DNA from 3 places in the Peribacillus frigoritolerans genome. Region 3 is predicted to be linked to each of the others. Evidence: riboswitches for the same ligand, from Rfam matches in the RefSeq annotation. Region 3 holds a riboswitch; each other region holds the start of a gene.
What was found. Region 3 has a riboswitch for cobalamin ahead of ABOA58_RS27140 (ABC transporter substrate-binding protein). Riboswitches for the same ligand answer to the same signal wherever they lie in the genome.
Positions count from the first base shown of each region.

Region 1: linked by a shared signal. The riboswitch ahead of ABOA58_RS21165 (FecCD family ABC transporter permease) and the one ahead of ABOA58_RS27140 (ABC transporter substrate-binding protein) in region 3 are both predicted to bind cobalamin.
Region 2: linked by a shared signal. The riboswitch ahead of ABOA58_RS11625 ((2Fe-2S) ferredoxin domain-containing protein) and the one ahead of ABOA58_RS27140 (ABC transporter substrate-binding protein) in region 3 are both predicted to bind cobalamin.

Region 1 covers NZ_CP158190.1:4,320,001-4,324,299, reverse strand. The annotation lists gene ABOA58_RS21180 (DUF4179 domain-containing protein) at 1-164, opposite strand, end outside; gene ABOA58_RS21175 (sigma-70 family RNA polymerase sigma factor) at 161-727, opposite strand; gene ABOA58_RS21170 (GNAT family N-acetyltransferase) at 1,018-1,527, shown strand; cobalamin riboswitch at 1,635-1,821, shown strand; gene ABOA58_RS21165 (FecCD family ABC transporter permease) at 2,014-3,087, shown strand; gene ABOA58_RS21160 (heme ABC transporter ATP-binding protein) at 3,084-3,851, shown strand; gene ABOA58_RS21155 (ABC transporter substrate-binding protein) at 3,881-4,299, shown strand, end outside.
Region 2 covers NZ_CP158190.1:2,369,527-2,373,825, reverse strand. The annotation lists gene cobJ (precorrin-3B C(17)-methyltransferase) at 1-1,273, opposite strand, end outside; gene ABOA58_RS11625 ((2Fe-2S) ferredoxin domain-containing protein) at 1,288-1,656, opposite strand; cobalamin riboswitch at 1,809-1,998, opposite strand; cobalamin riboswitch at 2,202-2,391, shown strand; gene ABOA58_RS11620 (hypothetical protein) at 2,375-2,533, shown strand; gene ABOA58_RS11615 (energy-coupling factor ABC transporter permease) at 2,567-3,310, shown strand; gene ABOA58_RS11610 (energy-coupling factor ABC transporter substrate-binding protein) at 3,312-3,623, shown strand; gene cbiQ (cobalt ECF transporter T component CbiQ) at 3,610-4,299, shown strand, end outside.
Region 3 covers NZ_CP158190.1:5,470,579-5,474,877, reverse strand. The annotation lists tRNA gene ABOA58_RS27150 (tRNA-Arg) at 720-793, opposite strand; gene ABOA58_RS27145 (polysaccharide deacetylase family protein) at 969-1,847, shown strand; cobalamin riboswitch at 1,934-2,108, shown strand; gene ABOA58_RS27140 (ABC transporter substrate-binding protein) at 2,268-3,239, shown strand; gene ABOA58_RS27135 (FecCD family ABC transporter permease) at 3,202-4,257, shown strand; gene ABOA58_RS27130 (heme ABC transporter ATP-binding protein) at 4,264-4,299, shown strand, end outside.

The DNA.
Region 1 (4,299 bases), 1.2 Mb from region 3:
GCAGCCAGAACATTCTTTTGCCAGCGTTTCATTTTTTTCTTCTTGCTTATTGATTTTTTTAGGGTTCTTTTGACTTTAGCTTTTTCTAGTTCGCTGACTTCTATTTCCTTAAATTCAGTTTCGTCTATGTCTATATCATTTAATAATTCATAAATATCCTTCATACGACACTGCCTCCTAACTTAAGATTCGTAGCTTTTTGACTTAGCTTCTTTTTTCCCCTATAAATTCGATTATCTATTGATGCTTTGGTCAACCCGAGTTTTATCGAGATATCCTCATTTTTTAAACCAAGAAAGTACTTCATGATAAAAATATCCCGATCTACAGGTTCTAAAAGGTCAATTAACTGAAGCAGTTCTTTTCTGTCTTCCAGTATAATCAGTTCGTCTTCTGCAGATTTTTCTGGATCTACTTCTGTGTAACCTGATGTAAGCTCCATTTTCTTCATGGCTTTTCGGTAATAATCAATCGCTTTAAACTTAGCGATCGCACAAATCCATTTTCTGAAATCAGTTGTATCCCCATGGAACTTTATTGAATTGTTCCAGATTGAAAGAAAAATATCATTGATGCATTCTTCCATGACACCGTCGTTCCTAAGAGGAGAGAGAACCTTATATGTTACCCCCTTGATTAGTGGCAAATAGGTATCCACTATAAATTCCAATGCGTCTTCTTCTTGGCGTTGCAACCGCTCGATAAAATTTTTATTCGTAGACTTCATGACATGATTCCCCTTGTTTTTTGTAAAAGCTTTTACACTTTATACAACGTATATAAAAATATTTATTCTCAACTTTTTTGGGGTTTTTATAGAAATTAGTAGATACGATGGTTCCATTAAAATTTGGAATGATATGGTATAGAGGGTATCAAATTTTGTCAGTATGCGACAGTGTTATCCATATAAACGGTTTTCAATATATATTTATCAGGGAGGATAAGCCCTTGGTTTTCTTGAATGATATATCAGGCCGCATATGCTTAGCGTTTTTTTGAAAGGATGAAAGAATGATGGATATATACATTGAAAGGCTTAATGAACGGGATGCACAAGCGTTATTTGCATTTGAATGCAATAATAGAAGGTTTTTCGAGCAAACAGTTCCAAGCCGGGGAGATGATTATTATAGCTCTGGAACGTTTGGAATCAGGCATAAGGAATTATTAAAAGAGCAAGAAGATGCTATCTCCTCTTTTTATTTGATTAAGGATGGTTCAGGCATAATCGTCGGCAGGATTAATCTTGTGGATATCGACCCTATTAAGGGGACGGCTCATGTCGGTTATAGAATCGGTGAAGCGTTTACGCAAAAAGGGATTGCGAACGAAGCTTTAAAGCTTTTGGTCAATCTGGCGCCGGAATTAAATGTGACTCAAATACATGCCAAAACGACAAGCGACAATATCGCTTCCCAAAAGGTTTTAGTGAAAAACGGTTTTGAACGGATTTCGATTAATGAGGAAATTAGTGCGGATACTGGTCAAAAGCTAACTTTCTACCATTATAGAAAGAATCTATAAATCCATATTCCTCTATTAATAGACCGCATTCCCATTTTTTTAATTGTGAAAAGATGGGGAGTATACTATACTAACGTTGTATTTAATGTTTGGAAAATTTTGCGAAGTTCATATATTTGCCGCTGGGTGCCTTTGTGTGAACAAAGGGTAACAGGGAATCGGGTGCAAATCCCGAGTGGTCGCGCCACTGTAACCAAGGAGTTTTCTTTCAGGATGTCACTTGACTCAGTCAGGGAAGACGAAAGGAAATGTTGATTTGGAAGCCAGGAGACCTACCCAGTGAGCATCACCAATTTTTCCTTCGCTGAGAGGAGAGGTGTTCGAGAGTAAGAAAAGGCGGACTTAGGTCCTTCCGTATTTTTTGGCCTATACTCGTAACTCCATTCTTTGTTAAAAGGATTGGGGTTTTTTTGTGTGTTTTTTTGAAGGAGGATATCATCATTGGAAGAGTCATTGGTTAGAAGCTCATTGAAAGAGAATGAGGATATGCTTGACCATTTTGAGAGAAATGCCAAGCGCAGGTTTCGTTTCCTGATATTTTTCTTGCTGTGCATTCTTTTATTATCGATTACATTCGCTGTTACCCTTGGGCCAGTTAAGATGTCAGCAATAACGGTTTGGAAGATCGCCTTAGGGCATCTTCCTTTTATCGGTGATTCTCTGGAGGTGAATTGGAGTATCGCACAAGAGCGGATCATTTGGGATATCCGTCTGCCCCGTGTATTGCTCGGTGCGGTGGTAGGTGCGGGATTATCCGTAGTGGGTGTCGTCATCCAGGCCTTGGTGCGCAATTCACTTGCAGATCCGTATATCCTGGGCATTTCATCTGGTTCTTCTGTTGCGGCAACCCTTGTCATTCTTTTTGGGGCGCTGCCTATATTCGGACAATATGCGTTATCATTCGGTGCATTCCTGGGGGCCATGGCTGCGATGCTTTCCGTTTATTTATTGGCTCAAGTGGGAGGGAGAATTCAAACGACAAGGCTGTTATTGGCGGGTGTAGCCATATCGATGATCATGTCTGCCGTCACTAATTTCATTGTCACTCTTGCACCAAAAGATTCCGGCATCCGTGAAGCGATGTTTTGGATGATGGGCAGCTTAGCGGGTGCAAAATGGGAATACATACCGATTCCAGCGGTTGTGGTGCTTGTGGTTTCATTGTTCCTTATCGTACAATCCCGCTCCCTTAATATCTTATTGATGGGCGAAGAAGTCGCCGCGACGCTCGGAGTCAATATGGAAGCCTTCCGTAAAGTTCTGATCATCATTACGTCCCTTGTTACGGGGACAGTTGTGGCTGTAAGCGGTTCGATTGGGTTCATCGGTCTGGTAGTACCACATTTAGCCCGGCTATTGGCCGGGACAGACCATAAACGTGTTCTTTCATGCAGCATATTGATTGGCATGATCCTCGTCATTTGGTCAGATGTATGTGCCCGGCTGGTCCTGGCACCTCAAGAACTTCCGATTGGCGTTGTCACCGCACTTTGCGGAGGGCCATTCTTCATTTGGCTTTTGCGGCGAAGTTCATATTCATTTGGAGGTGGGGGCAAGTGAGATTAGCTATTGAAGAAGTATCCTATTCAATTCTGGACACTCCTATCATTGAGGAAATAACCCTTCATATAAAAACTGGGCAGTTCGTTGGGCTGATCGGCCCGAATGGGAGCGGGAAATCCACACTATTAAAAAATGCTTCCCGGATTTTGGAGCCGCATACGGGATCTGTTCACCTCGACGGCCGTGACCTTTACCGGCTTTCACAGAAACAAACAGCCCGGGAAATGGCGGTTGTCAGTCAGGAAACATCCCTGACCTTTGACTTTAGTGTACAAGAGATGGTTTGGATGGGAAGGCATCCTCATAAGCGGTTATTTCAGGGAGATACGGAGAAAGATAGACGAATCGTCAATCATGCATTAGCTCGCGTCGAAATGAGTGGATTTGAAGACAGGAGTTTCATGAGTTTGTCGGGTGGTGAGAAACAACGTGTCCTCATAGCACGCGCCCTAGCCCAGGAAGCGAACATCATCATCCTGGATGAACCAACGAATCATTTAGACATCCGGCATCAGCTCCAATTGCTGGACCTTGTTAAAAAGCTGGACGTTACCGTCTTGACGGCCCTGCATGATATAAATTTGGCAGCCATGTATTGTGATCATATATATGTCATCCAAAATGGCAAAGTGATCACATCCGGAACACCAGAAGCTGTATTGACGACAAAAATGATAAGGAAGGTGTTCGGGGTGGAAACGGAAATCGGCATACACCCCATCACGCAAAAGACGCATATCACCTTTTTAGCACATATATAAAAAAAACAATAGATATGAGGGGAAAATATATGACTGGTTACCGAAAGATTTTGTTAAGCATCAGTTTTTTTTTGGCAATGATGATATTGGGCGCTTGCAATAACTCCGAGGAAGCTTCAAAGGACGGAGGTAAACAGAGTGAAAAAAGTGGAAAAGAAACGGTGGTCATCAAGAATCTGGATCATGAATTCACCTATGCAGAGGCCCCAAAACGTGCGGTTTCGCTAAATCAGCATGCGACGGAAATCATGCTTGCATTGGGGTTGCAGGATTCAATGGCAGGTACGGCTTATTTGGATGACGAAATTTTGCCAAAGTATAAAGATGCCTATGAAACGGTGCCTGTGCTTTCCAAGGAATACCCTTCAAAAGAAGTTTTCTTTGAAGCAGAGCCGGATTTTGCATATGCTGGCTGGAAAAGCGCCTTTACGGAACAAACATTAGGAAC
Region 2 (4,299 bases), 2.5 Mb from region 3:
GTATTTCATCCGCATAAGGAATGGATTCCGCTTTTTCACCATCACAGAAATCACAGGCTTTTAATGTCAGTACATCTCCAATCGGCGACAAAAGAAAGTTTGCTGATTGCAATTTCCCCGTAATGACTTCCGGCTCCGTTGTCGGAATCTTTAAGACGATTTTATGATTTGGCGTGTATTCCATCGTTCCCTTTTCCCCGACAACTTCCGCAAGTGTCATCATTTGTTTGGGAGTGAATTGTTTATTCGCCACACCTGGACTAACCGCAAGTTCGAATACCGACTCCATTTTTTGCTGAACAATCGGCTGAATGGATTGCTTAACGGTTTGACCCTTGACTCTTGACAGGGCCTCCATTGCCATTTCAAAGGAAGCTGGCTTCTTTTCTGGTGCTTTTGTAAGTAATCCAACTCCTCCAGCGGACTCGGTTAAGGCTTCTTGATCTAATGCCCACGGTTCCGCTTCTTTTTGCAGTCGCTGATGCGGCTTCAATGTTTGCTTTTCCGAATTCAAAGTATATTTTCTCTGATAGCCTCTTGGTGTGATGATTTTGTCATCATATAAAAAGGTGGATGAATTACCGATAATGACGGTGGTCAACATTCCAATATCGTGATTCAACATATCCTGCAAATTGGTTATAACAACATCCTGCCTATCGCGATAAGCACTTTTCACCAACCCGACAGGTGTATCCGGCGAGCGGTAGCGAAGGAGAATTTTCTGAGTTTCAACAATTTGCCGGGTCCGCCTGCCGCTTCGCGGATTATAAAGTGCAATGACAAAGTCTGCCATTGCAGCTGCTTCAACCCTTTTAGCGATCAGTTCCCAAGGAGTTAAATGATCACTGAGGCTGATCGTACACGAATCGTGCATGACTGGTGCCCCAAGTAAAGACGCACATGAGTTGATTGCAGAAATGCCAGGAATGACTTCAATGCCCACTCCAGTTTCTTCTTTCCAGCCTTTTTCAATCAATACTTCATAAACCAACCCTGCCATCCCGTAAACTCCGGCATCCCCACTGGAAATCACCGCCACTTTCTTTCCCAGCTCCGCTTGTTTCACTGCTTCCTGTGCACGTGATACCTCTTCAGTCATCCCCGTACTAATGATCGTTTGATTTGTAAGCAGTCCCTGAATGAGTTCAACATAAGTTTTATAACCAATGATGTAGTCACTTTCTTGAAGGGCTTCGACGGCACGTTTGGTAATGTGTTCAAAATTCCCGGGCCCAAAGCCCACGACGAATAATTTACCGTTTGTACTCATTAAGACATCTCCTTTTACGCTTTGTTCTTTGAAATACCCGTATGAGCAGGAAAATCTGGATTAGGGGTCATTTCGCCATCATTGAATTTATAGATCATCTGTGGAACAAACTCACCCTCATCGATATTACTGACGATCTGCCGACCGAAATCAGGCGTTTCCACTCGATACCAGTTTCCTTGGGGATAGGCAATCACAACGCAGGCATCCTTACATCTTCCGTTACAGCGTGTCCTGGTTGTATGGATTTTCAGATCCAGTCCTTTTAAAGCAATTTCATCGCGAATCGCTTGGGTTACTTCTTCCCCGCCCTTTTTCATGCAGCTGCTCCCATTACAAATCAACAGATGCGTATTTGTACCCGTCAAATTCCAAGTAGTCATCTTCTTCCTCCTGAGTTCAGGGAAAAGGCAAAATAAAAAACCTTAACATTAGAGTCAAGGTTTTAAAAAAACTATATGAATGGGGAGCCTAAGGCAAGCATGCCAAATCCTCCCAAAATCGTCATAGTCCTTCTACCTTTCCCTCCGAAAAGTATCATGCAATTTTAAAAGCAGGTTTCCTGGCTTACGCTTCATTTTACTTTGTCCCTTCCCGGCATCAGGCCAGTGGCTATCGACAATTTCATCAGCGTTTACAGTAGCGGGGGCTGCATCGGATTTTCACCGATTTCCCTATTATCCCTTGCTTATTCACACAAGGGCACTTTTAAAATGAAATATTTGGTTTTATTATACATTTCTAACTAACTTAATCTATCATATAACAACTTTATCAAAATTCAATAGTTTATTCCGACTGTTTAGAAAAGTTTAATAGTGTAAAACCAGTTACAATCCTTTCCTCGCAACAAACTTCGTCCCGAAAAAAAAAAGATAGTGTAGCTGGAATAATTTCTTTATGGTAAACTATACGAGAATTTTCAAAATAATTACATAAGTTTCATGGTGTTGAATTTCTCGGAATTCAGCTTAAAAGGGAAGCCGGTGAAAATCCGGAGCGGTCCCGCCACTGTAAAGGGAAGTTCCATTACTTTAATCCACTGTCAAATGAGATGGGAAGGATGTAATGGGATGATGAACCAAAGCCAGGAGACCTGCCATGAAGCGTGAAACTGTTTCAGCCTACGAGGATGGGCGTGCGGATCAGGCAGAATGGCCCATGGTTGGTTCATGCTGCACAATTCCTGTTCATTACGCACTTCTTTCCTTTGAGAGAAGTGCTTTTTATTTTGGGCGCCGCTTTTCTTCTCAAGATTGATCAGAAAAATTAAAAGTGTTGAAAGGAGAAAGAATGAAAAGAACCAATTGGAAAATTATTTATTTTGTCATTTTACTGCTTTTTGTTCCAAAACGGGCATTGGCCATGCATATCATGGAGGGCTTTTTACCCATAGAATGGGCTATATTCTGGTGGGCCTTGACGCTTCCATTTTTAATCTTGGGTTACCGGTCCATTAGGTCCAAAGTAAGGGAAAACCCAGAAACAAAAATGATACTTGGCCTATCGGGCGCATTTGTATTTATTTTATCGGCCTTAAAAATCCCTTCCGTTACCGGAAGTTCTTCGCACCCTACCGGAGTTGGTTTGGGTTCCATATTATTCGGACCATTGGCCATGAGTGTCGTTGGCTCCATCGTTCTGTTATTTCAAGCTGTATTACTGGCTCACGGAGGATTGACGACATTAGGAGCCAATGCATTTTCCATGGCCGTTTGCGGACCGTTCATTGCTTACTTTGTCTTCAAGGGTGCAACTAAATTGGGGTGGTCTTTTTCACTTGCCGTTTTCTTGGCAGCTGCTTTTGGAGATTTAGGAACCTATGTGGTCACTTCCGTTCAACTTGCTCTTGCGTTTCCATCCGAGGTAGGAGGATTCATGGCCTCTTTCAGTAAATTTGCAGGGATTTTTGCCCTGACCCAAATTCCCTTGGCAATCAGTGAGGGGTTATTGACAGTCGTCGTGATGAATTTCTTGAAAAAATACAATCTAGGTGAATTGAAATTGCTGCGAGTTTTATCCAAGGAGGCCCGTTAATATGAAAAAAAGTCTACTGCTGCTTTTCCTGGTTGTCATTCTTGCAACCATACCGTTAATCACCCAACAAGGAACGGAATTTGGCGGTGCCGACGGCGAAGCTGAGGAAGCCATCACTAAGATCCATCCGGAATACAAGCCATGGTTCAACAGTATTTGGGAGCCGCCAGGTGCAGAAACCGAAAGCTTATTATTTGCGCTTCAAGCTGCAATCGGAGCCGGTTTCATTGGATACTTCATTGGCGTGATGAGACAAAGGAATAAGCAAACCAAACAAGAATTGGCAGAAAAATCGAAGCATGTTACTCATTGATAAATATGCCTATTTCAATGGGCTAAAGGATGTACATCCGTTGGAAAAGATGGTTTTTGCACTTTCCCTTTTGCTGTTTTCGTTAACGGTAAGGGATATGGCCGTTTCGCTCATCACTTTTACGGTGATGAGCGCTTTAATCATTTTTGCGGCAAAAATCCCGCTTTCCTATTATCTTAAATTACTTCTATTGCCAGGATTTTTTATACTATCTGGAACAATTACCATCCTTTTTTCTTTCACAAGTAAATTTACATCGATATCGAATATATGGTGGTCCTGGAAGGTCGGGAACTGGCAAATATTCATAAGCGATGACAGCGTCGGTACAGTGGCCAATTTGATCACTGTCGTATTGGGCAGCATCAGCTGTTTATATTTCCTTACCTTAACTACACCCATTACCGTCATCCTATCCGTGCTGCGAAAATTTAAAGTGCCTTCCTTATTGATCGATTTAATAGAATTGACCTATCGCTTCATCTTTATTTTTTTAGATACAGCTTTGGCCATTCACCAAGCACAAGCTTCACGGTTGGGGTATGTTTCATTAAGGAAAGGCATACGTTCACTCGGATTACTAATCTCGTCTTTATTTTTAGGAGTATTGCAGCGCTCTGGGCAATTGACGATGGCCATGAACGCAAGAGGCTATCAGGAGAATCTTTCCTATATC
Region 3 (4,299 bases):
TGGAGCAATCGCTCCATCCTTTTTCGGTATATTCCTGCTTCGACTAAATTTCATTCAGTACGGTGCCATGTAATTAATATTCAAGTGTTTTGTCAGTGTGTGTGTTTATCCGAATCTACTCGTATGAGCGTACTGAATGGCTTCTGATCACCCGGACTGAAAATTGCTTCATCATTCTCTGGATTCCATAGGCTGTAAATACTCATGATCGTATCTTCCTCCTTTGGATGAGAAGACTAGTAATTCCCATGTTTGATTATCATCCAACTCTTCAATTGACTCTAACGCTGATCACCGGGACTAAAAACCGCTGCGTCATTCTCTTTGTTCCATTGGCTTCTGATTGTACTCATCATGCACTATCATCTCCTTTGGTGAGAATGTCTTACAGTATTCATATACCCGGATGGGACAGGTTAAAACATATATTTCAAAAAAAGACATGATTATATCCAGAAATCCATTATTTTTTTCAGGTATATATTGACGTAATAAATACAACGCTTTTTACTATCAAACAGTTTGTATTCTTGTTCGCCAATATTTCCAACCTTTATGCATAGTTTGCAATCAGATTTTTTATATCTATATGGCTTGATGAAATAATTTAGCTTTGAGATCTGCGTTTTCTCCATCAAAAAATCAATTGTTCTTAACCAACAGAAAAAAACCCCTGTTACTCCGCGGAAGGACCGCTTGTAACAGGGGTTTATAATTAGCGTCCCAGATAGGAATCGAACCTACGACCTACAGCTTAGGAGGCTGTCGCTCTATCCTGCTGAGCTACTGGGACATATAAAAAAGTCGACGACTTATTTATTATATTTCTTATAGGCAAACTTTTCAAGCTAATAGCACATACTTATGAAAAAAAATCCTCACTCTCGTCTTTCCCTTTTTTTCATTTAATGGAATACTTTATTAATCGCTAGTTTTCTGGTACTATTTCACTATAAAAAATTAGGAGAATGATAGTGGGAAAATATAGAGTTTTATGGATGGTTGCATTGCTGGGGATTTTGATTTTACCTGGATGCTCACAATGGATTTTAGAAGGTATAGGCACAAAGACTGCTGCACCGATTGCGGAAGATGAAATTGAAGTGGCCGAAGCGGCGGAGAATGGGGAAGGGCAGGAATTGGAGGGCAAAATCGATACGGAAGACTGGATAACGGTCGAGTCCGACGTCCAGCTTCCAATCTTGATGTATCACAGCATTTCTGAAGGTAATCGCCTTCGGGTTCCAAGGGAGGAATTCCGGTCTCAGATGGCTTGGCTTCGGGAGAATGGCTACTATACATTATCCCCTGAAGAAGCATTCCTCGTATTAACCGAGAATCGGATGCCAAGTGAGAAGTGCGTCTGGCTTACTTTTGATGATGGCTATACAGATAACTTCACGGAGGCTTTTCCGATAATAAAAGAAAATGATATGAAAGCAACTGTCTTCATGATCGGGAAGTCCATTGATAAAGGTCATCACCTGACTGAAAATCAAATGATGGAGATGAGCAGGAATGGGATTTCGATCGAAAGCCATACTATCAACCATTTGGAGCTGAACCGCATGACGGCAGAGCAGCAAGAAGCTGAAATGGTCCAGTCGAAGGAGCTATTCGACCGTATTCTCGACCAGGACACGACAGTGCTTTCCTATCCGGTTGGCCGGTATAACGAAGAGACTCTCAGGCTGTCAGAGGAAGCTGGATACAAGATGGCAGTCACTACCGAACCTGGGGGAGCTTCAAGGGAACAAGGGATGCATGCCCTGCATCGAGTTCGGATTTCACCCGGGTTATCAGTCGATGGGTTTGCGTCACTGATTGAAAATGCTTCAAATCATTGAAGGTGGCAGGGGCATTTCGAACCTGTTCAGAAAAATCATTTAATAATCGATTCTTACATGGTGTATAATGAAGGCAGTGAAAATTATATACATATGAACGATTTGGTGTCGTAATGACTTAAAAGGGAAGCTGGTGAAATGCCAGCGCGGTCCCGCCACTGTATATGGGAGCTGACGGCTGTGTACCACTGTATGAGATATGGGAAGGTGCCGTTGACGATGACCATGAGCCAGGAGACCTGCCAAAATTCGTACACCTGTAACCTACGCGGATGGGAAGGTGTGTGGCAGACCATAAGAAGTCCGTAATGATATTGTTGCCATACAAGCACCTTCCGTTTAACGGGAGGTGCTTTTTGTTTTGGGGGCATCTTCCGAGATTATGAGGTGGAAAGAAATTAAATAAAAAGATTGTGGGGAATGAAAATGAAGAAAATTTTTGGTCTGATACTGTTGATGTTGCTTGTTGCAGGCATGATGGTCGGCTGCAGTGACACTACTGATGAAGGAAAAGAAAAGCAGCAAACGAATCATGCTCAACACGAAGCTTTCCCGATTACGATTAAAGATGCAACTGGGGAAAAAGTAACGATAGAACAAAAACCGAAGAAAATCGTTTCGTTAATACCAAGTAATACGGAAGTGGTCTTTGCACTTGGTTTGGGTAAAAAGGTCATTGGTGTTTCCGATAATGATAATTACCCGGAAGAAACGAAGGAAATTGAAAAAGTTGGCGGAATGGAAATGAACACGGAGCTGATTGTCTCCATGAAGCCTGACCTTGTTCTTGCGCATGCATCAAGTGCCCATAATTCGAATGAGGGTTTACAACAGCTTAAGGATGCTGGAATAGATGTCCTCGTAGTCAATGATGCACAAAGCTTTGACCAAGTCTATGAGTCTATTGAAATGATTGGACAGGCAACGGGTGAACATGACAAGGCAAACGAAATCGTTGCGGATATGAAAACGAAGCTCAAGGATATCGAGGAAAAAGCCAAATCCGTAAAGGAAGAGGATAGGAAGACAGTTTTAGTGGAGGTTTCGCCTTCACCGGAAATATACACACCGGGAAAAAATACTTTCATGAATGAGATGCTTAATATTATTTCAGCGGATAATGCTGCTGCTGATTTGGACGGTTGGGCAAAAATTGATGAAGAGTCGATGATTGCTGCAAATCCTGATGTCATCATTACAACTTATGGTTATTATACGAAAGATTCAGTAAGTGAAGTGAAGGGCCGAAAAGGATGGCAAGACGTAAATGCTGTTAAGAATGGCAAAGTCTTTGATGTCCATTCTGACTTGGTGACCCGTTCCGGTCCACGCTTGATAGAGGGAGTAGAGGAACTTGCCAAATCAGTCTATCCGAACCAATTTAACAACTAAATGGACGTTTGCTTATTTGATTGCGTTGTTAATTTTGTTATTCGCAATGACGATAGGCATTTCCTTTGGTTCGGTGTCAGTACCGATTCCCGTACTTTTACAAATAATCGGCAAGGAGATCTTTCATTTGCCGATTTCTGCTGATCCGGATGTGATGCTGACGAATATCGTGATGAACATCCGCTTGCCGCGTGTGTTGCTTGCGGGTTTGGTCGGGGCATCGCTTGCGATTGCGGGTGCGGCATTTCAGGGGCTGCTCCGGAACCCGCTCGCTGATCCTTACACATTAGGTATTTCATCAGGAGCATCGGTCGGCGCCGTATTGACAATATTCTTGAATATATCACTGCCGTTCATCGGTTTATACACTCTTCCGGCACTGAGCATCTTATGCTCAGTGCTCACGATGCTCTGCGTATTGACTTTTGCAAAAAAAATGGATCGATCGATGAAAGTGGAAACGATCATTTTAACGGGAATCATTTTCAGCTCGTTTTTAAGTGCATTCATTTCATTGATGATTGCGCTGACGGGTGATGAATTAAGACAAATCATCGGCTGGCTGATGGGAAGCGTTTCAATGCGCGGATGGAATTATATTGCAATCATTTTGCCGTTTTTTATTCTTGGTTCGTTTATCTTGATCATGAATACAAGTGAATTGAATGCGATGACTTTTGGGGAAGACCGGGCAAAACACTTAGGTGTGAATGTTAAGCGGCGGAAAATGTGGATCTTGATAGCCGGTTCGACATTGACAGGGGCAGCGGTTGCCGTTTCAGGGGCGATTGGCTTTGTAGGATTGGTCATTCCTCATTTTGTCCGAAAGATATGGGGACCTGACCATAAACATTTGCTTCCGCTGTCATTGTTGATAGGAAGCGGATTTCTAATTTTGGCTGACTTTGTAGCACGGACGGTCATTGCCCCATCGGAACTGCCGATCGGGGTGATCACCTCACTTATCGGGGCACCTGCATTTGCGCTGATTTTATTAAAGAGACGGAGAGAAGGGTAAAAACGGATGCTTGAAGTTAAAGGGTTAACAGGTGGATATGAC